2 regions of the Citrobacter portucalensis genome follow, and region 1 is predicted to be linked to the other one. Evidence: predicted binding sites of a transcription regulator. Region 1 holds the regulator's gene; the other holds the start of a gene.
The links. The regulator Fur, encoded in region 1, represses iron uptake genes when iron is present. The targets are predictions, from matches to a motif close to ATAATAATGAGAACNACTATCAA.

Region 1 (3,421 bases):
GTCTGCGCGCGATTACGCGCGTGGGCGTTGGCGTGTCACCCCTGCTGATGTATTATGGCGCGCTATCCATCCGGGCAGACGCCTGGCTGATTGTTTCCCCGAAGTCACCAAGATCATGGCCAAAGAACAAACGGACCGTACGACATTAGATCTGTTCGCGCAGGAGCGTCGCCCGGGACGACCCAAAACTAATCCGCTCTCGCGTGATGAACAGTTACGTATTAATAAACGTAATCAGCTTAAGCGTGACAAAGTTCGCGGGCTTAAGCGTGTCGAACTGAAACTGAACGCTGATGCCGTTGACGCTCTGAACGAGCTGGCCGAGGCGCGCAACATGAGTCGCAGTGAACTCATCGAAGAGATGCTGATGACCCAACTCAGCACATTGCGCGGTCAGGCATAGTCTGAATTTCTGCTCTAAATCATAAATCGTGTAGCACAGAGTGCAGTCCTGCGTGTTTGCTGTTTCCGCATGCCTGACTGTTCTGCTATGATTGCCCTTATCCGTGGGCAATGCGCCACCACCATTTCAATAAGTTTCAAGAGGTTATTTAACTCATGGCAATCACTGGCATCTTTTTCGGCAGCGACACCGGTAATACCGAAAACATCGCAAAAATGATTCAAAAACAGCTTGGTAAAGACGTTGCCGATGTTCATGACATTGCAAAAAGCAGCAAAGAAGACCTCGAAGGTTATGACATTCTGCTGCTCGGCATCCCAACCTGGTACTACGGTGAAGCGCAGTGTGACTGGGACGACTTCTTCCCTACCCTCGAAGACATTGATTTTAATGGCAAACTGGTTGCATTGTTCGGCTGCGGCGACCAGGAAGATTACGCAGAATATTTCTGCGATGCGTTAGGGACCATTCGCGACATCATCGAACCGCGCGGCGCAACCATCGTTGGTCACTGGCCGACGGCGGGTTATCACTTTGAAGCGTCTAAAGGCCTGGCTGACGACGACCACTTTGTCGGTCTGGCTATCGATGAAGATCGCCAGCCAGAACTGACAGCAGAACGCGTAGAAAAATGGGTTAAGCAGATCTCTGAAGAGCTGCACCTCGACGAAATCATTAATGCCTGATTTCGTGCGGCGTAGATTTCCATCTGCGCCGCATCAATAGATAAAACCAATCAAAATAATTGCTACAAATTTGTAACTTTTTCGTCTGACCCTGTACAATGGCTGGATGCCAATCGGGTGTTGCACAGTGTGTTTGTCGGCGATACCACGTTTTGATTAACAATATATGCCAGAGACTTGCAGTTTTCATTTAGCCATGGCAGTTCTATAATGATACGCATTATCTCAAGTGCAATTTCTGTCACTTCTGTTAATGAAGTGAATCGTTTAGCTACAGGACAGATTCCGCATGACTGACAACAATACCGCATTAAAGAAGGCTGGCCTGAAAGTAACGCTTCCTCGTTTAAAAATTCTGGAAGTTCTTCAGGAACCGGATAACCATCACGTCAGTGCGGAAGATTTATACAAACGCCTGATCGATATGGGTGAAGAAATTGGTCTGGCGACCGTGTATCGTGTGCTGAACCAGTTTGATGATGCCGGTATCGTGACCCGCCATAATTTTGAAGGTGGTAAATCCGTCTTCGAACTGACTCAACAGCATCATCACGATCACCTCATCTGTCTCGACTGCGGCAAAGTAGTCGAGTTCAGCGATGATTCCATCGAAGCGCGCCAGCGTGAGATTGCGGCTAAACATGGTATTCGTTTAACCAACCATAGTCTCTATCTCTACGGCCACTGCGCTGAAGGCGATTGCCGCGAAGATGAGCATGCCCACGACGGCAAATAATGTAATGCTTTTTGAAAAGCCAACCTTCCGGTTGGCTTTTTTTATGGGCATTACCTGCCCTTTTCCCCTTCCCTCCGCTCCTGTGTTGCTTTAATGTAAAAATCAATTGCCCCTTCCGGAGAGTCGAAATGGAACTTCGCCAGCTACGCTATTTTGTGCGCATTGTAGAAACCGGCAGCATGGGTAGCGCGGCACTCGATCTCAATATCGGGGTTTCGGCACTCAGCCAGCAAATGTCGCGTCTGGAAAGCGAACTCGCTATTCGCCTGCTGCAGCGCACCTCGCGCGGTGTGACACCCACCAGCGCCGGGCTGGCTTTTTACTCCCAGGCGCAGCTGGCGCTTCGTCACGCAGACGACGCGATCCTCGCCGCACGCGAGTCCCGGCTTTCCGGGCACGTCAGCGTCGGCATGGCTCCCAGTACTGCTTCCGTTCTCGGAATGCCGTTTATCAACGCCATGCGGGAAAGCTACAGTGATGTCCGTCTGCATGTGGTGGAAAGCCTCTCTGGCAATCTGGAGCGGATGATTAATACCCGCCAGATTGATCTGGCTGTCGTGTTTCAGAAAGAAAAGATCCTGCGCTGGAGCGCCATACCGATTCTCGAAGAGCGGCTGTTTTTGATTGGGACTCATGCCTTACTGGCTGATATTGCCGATGACAATATTGCTCCAGCCCAGCTGGCAAGTATCCCATTGATAATGCCAAGCCCGGGCCACGGTCTGCGCGGCAGGCTGGAAGCGATTTGTCAGGAACACGCGCTGAACATTGAGATCGCCACGGAAATTGATGGTCTGGCGCTACTCATGCGCGCCGTGCGCAGTGGCATTGGTGCCACTCTCCAGCCCGGCGCGGCAATTTCCCATCTCGATAAAGAGACGCTAAGAGTGATCGGCGTCCACAATCCAATACTTAGCCGCCCCAACTTTCTGGTGAGTCTCTCAGACGATGAACTCACCCCGGCAGGCCTCGCGGCCCGCGTGGTGCTGACGAAAGTGATGCATCAACTGGTGGAAGCAGGAAGCTGGCCTGGCGCCATCCTTTACAATAACTAAAGTACCGTTTAGCACCACGTCATAGCGCCCGCACAAGCCGTGCGTATACATTTTAATTACAAATTTAACAAATGGTTAAATGGTAATGGAGTATACGATGGTTGATGTTCTGGTGATTGGTGGTGGCAATGCCGCGTTATGCGCTGCCTTGTCTGCCCGCGAGCAAGGAGCTTCGGTACTCCTGCTCGAAGCGGCTCCCCGTGAATGGCGCGGAGGAAACTCCCAACACACACGTAATTTACGTTGTATGCATGACGCGCCGCAGGATGTGCTGGTGGAAAGCTATCCTGAAGAAGAATTCTGGCAGGATCTGTGGCGCGTCACGGAAGGGAATACCAACGAAGCGCTGGCGCGTCTGGTGATCCGTACCTCTTCACAATGCCGTGACTGGATGCGTCAGCACGGCGTTAACTTTCAACCTCCTCTCTCCGGCGCTTTGCACGTGGCGCGAACCAACGCCTTTTTTATGGGCGGTGGAAAGGCCCTGGTGAATGCCTATTATCGCAGCGCAGAAAAGCTGGGCGTTCAAATTCGCTATAAC
Region 2 (3,421 bases), 1.9 Mb from region 1:
TGCGGCGCTGTGTGAAAAACACAACGTTGAACTGGTGGCGATTGGTAACGGTACGGCGTCGCGCGAAACCGAGCGTTTCTTCCTCGACGTGCAAAAGCAGTTCCCGCAAGTGACCGCGCAGAAAGTGATCGTCAGTGAAGCCGGCGCGTCGGTTTACTCCGCATCCGAACTGGCGGCGCTGGAGTTCCCGGACCTCGACGTATCTCTGCGTGGCGCGGTGTCTATCGCCCGTCGTCTGCAGGATCCGCTGGCTGAGCTGGTGAAAATCGATCCGAAATCTATCGGCGTGGGCCAGTATCAGCACGACGTAAGCCAGACTCAGTTGGCGCGTAAGCTGGATGCGGTGGTGGAAGACTGCGTGAACGCCGTCGGCGTCGATCTGAATACCGCCTCCGTACCGCTGCTGACCCGTGTTGCTGGTCTGACGCGCATGATGGCGCAGAATATCGTTGCCTGGCGTGATGAGAACGGTCAATTCCAGAACCGTCAGCAACTGTTAAAAGTCAGCCGTCTTGGGCCTAAAGCCTTTGAACAGTGCGCGGGCTTCCTGCGTATCAACCACGGCGATAACCCGCTGGATGCCTCTACCGTTCACCCGGAAGCTTATCCGGTTGTGGAACGCATTCTGGCTGCCACCGAGCAATCGTTGCGTGATCTGATGGGTAACAGCAGCGAATTGCGTAATCTGAAAGCCGCTGATTTTACCGACGAACGCTTCGGGGTGCCGACCGTCACCGACATCATCAAAGAGCTGGAAAAGCCGGGCCGCGATCCGCGTCCTGAATTTAAAACCGCGCAGTTTGCCGATGGTGTAGAAACCATGAACGATCTGCTGCCGGGAATGATTCTTGAAGGGGCAGTCACCAACGTCACCAACTTCGGCGCATTTGTTGATATCGGCGTGCATCAGGATGGTCTGGTGCATATCTCTTCACTGTCGAATAAGTTCGTCGAAGATCCACACACCGTGGTGAAAGCGGGCGACATTGTGAAGGTGAAAGTGCTGGAAGTGGACCTGCAACGTAAGCGTATCGCGCTGACCATGCGTCTGGACGAGCAGCCGGGTGAAACCAATGCGCGTCGCGGCGGCGGGAATAACGATCGCGCTCAGGGCAATCGCCCGGCACCAAAAGCGGCGAAACCGCGTGGCCGTGACGCACAGCCTGCGGGCAACAGCGCGATGATGGATGCGTTGGCGGCGGCGATGGGTAAAAAACGCTAAGTTTAAACCCTGTGCCGGATGGTGGTGTAAACGCCCTGTCCGGCCAGGTTATCGCAATTAATTTGTAGGCCGGATAAGACGCATGAGCGTCGTCATCCGGCATATTTAATCTATGCCCCGCTTTGCACCACAATATATTTATCACTTCATTAACAGATGAAACCTTAATTAAACATTAAGATCCCCAATAATTACTTCCGCGAATCACTCGTTTCCAACCAGAATAAATATTGAGGAATATCAAAATTGGCTCAAATTATTATCCAATTGTACATTCCGTCACATTTATTCTATTGATGATAGAAACCATTCTCATTATCATTGATTTGTTGATTATTTACTCTTTCCTTACGTTGGCTAATCATCTGGTCTCATGCCGCCCTGTCGCCCCATGAGGTTATCATCCAGTTAGCGAGATATAAGTAGGTCCCTATGCAATTCACTCCTGACAGTGCGTGGAAAATTACCGGTTTTGCCCGTGAAATCAGCCCGGCTTATCGTCAGAAACTGTTGTCACTTGGCATGCTACCCGGCTCATCCTTCAACGTGGTACGCGTCGCCCCGCTCGGCGATCCTATCCATATCGAAACGCGTCGCGTAAGTCTGGTATTGCGTAAGAAGGATCTGGCGTTATTAGAAGTGGAAGCGGTTTCCTGTTAATACAGTGAGTCTATAAAAATGAAAAAACTAACCATTGGTTTAATTGGTAATCCTAATTCCGGCAAGACAACTTTATTCAACCAGCTCACCGGCGCGCGCCAGCGTGTAGGCAACTGGGCTGGCGTTACCGTTGAGCGTAAAGAAGGCCATTTCGCCACGACGGACCACCAGGTCACGCTGGTCGATTTACCCGGCACCTATTCTCTGACGACAATCTCATCGCAAACCTCTCTCGATGAGCAGATTGCCTGCCACTATATTTTAAGCGGCGACGCGGATCTCTTGATCAACGTGGTCGATGCTTCAAACCTTGAACGCAACCTCTACCTGACGTTGCAACTGCTTGAGCTGGGTATTCCCTGCATCGTCGCACTGAACATGCTGGATATTGCTGAGAAACAGCAAATCCGTATCGATATCGACGCCCTCTCCGCTCGTCTTGGCTGTCCGGTGGTTCCACTGGTTTCCACCCGCGCCCGCGGCATTGAAGCACTGAAGCTGGCGATCGATCGCTACAAAGAAAACGACACCGTTGAGCTGGTCCATTATGCCCAGCCGCTGCTGCAAGAAGCTGATTCCCTCGCCGACGCAATGGCCAAAGATATGCCGCTTAAACAGCGCCGCTGGCTGGGCCTACAGATGCTCGAAGGCGATATCTACAGCCGTGCTTACGCCGGTGATGCAGCACAAAACCTTGATGCCGCTGTTGCTCGCCTGAGCGAGACAATGGACGACCCGGCGCTACATATTGCCGATGCACGTTACCAGTGCATTGCCGCTATCTGCGATACCGTCAGTAATACCCTGACGGCAGAGCCGAGCCGTTTCACCACCGCGGTAGATAAAATTATCCTCAACCGCTTCCTCGGTCTGCCGATTTTCCTGTTCGTGATGTACCTGATGTTCCTGCTTGCCATCAACATTGGCGGCGCGCTGCAGCCGTTGTTTGATGTTGGCTCCGTGGCACTCTTTATCCATGGTATTCAGTGGATTGGCTATACGCTGCATTTCCCGGACTGGCTGACCATCTTCCTGGCCCAGGGCCTTGGCGGCGGGATTAACACCGTGCTGCCGCTGGTACCGCAAATCGGCATGATGTATCTGTTCCTCTCCTTCCTTGAAGACTCCGGCTACATGGCGCGCGCCGCATTTGTGATGGACCGTCTAATGCAGGCGCTGGGACTGCCGGGCAAATCGTTCGTCCCGCTGATCGTCGGCTTTGGCTGTAACGTACCGTCAGTGATGGGCGCACGTACGCTGGATGCCCCGCGTGAGCGTCTGATGACCATCATGATGGCGCCGTTTATGTCCTGTGGTGCACGTCTGGCGATTTTCGCCGTCTTTGCCGCCGCGTTCTTTGGTCAGAACGGCGCGCTGGCGGTCTTCTCGCTGTACGTGCTGGGTATCGTCATGGCGGTGTTGACCGGCCTGATGCTCAAACACACCATCATGCGTGGCGAAGCAACGCCGTTCGTGATGGAGCTGCCGGTATATCACGTGCCGCACATTAAGAGTCTGATCATTCAAACCTGGCAACGT

Region 2: feoA (ferrous iron transporter A) is a predicted target of Fur. The motif match lies at 1,522-1,544, and genes of this name have one in related genera.

Annotation. Positions count from the first base shown of each region.
Region 1 covers NZ_CP092466.1:3,539,065-3,542,485, forward strand. Annotated here, with positions in the region: gene ybfE (LexA regulated protein) at 116-403, shown strand; gene fldA (flavodoxin FldA) at 559-1,089, shown strand; gene LY264_RS17275 (ryhB-regulated fur leader peptide) at 1,300-1,386, shown strand; gene fur (ferric iron uptake transcriptional regulator) at 1,379-1,825, shown strand; gene tcuR (tricarballylate utilization LysR family transcriptional regulator TcuR) at 1,954-2,880, shown strand; gene tcuA (FAD-dependent tricarballylate dehydrogenase TcuA) at 2,978-3,421, shown strand, end outside.
Region 2 covers NZ_CP092466.1:347,394-350,814, reverse strand. Annotated here, with positions in the region: gene LY264_RS01635 (Tex family protein) at 1-1,222, shown strand, start outside; gene feoA (ferrous iron transporter A) at 1,655-1,882, shown strand; gene feoB (Fe(2+) transporter permease subunit FeoB) at 1,901-3,421, shown strand, end outside.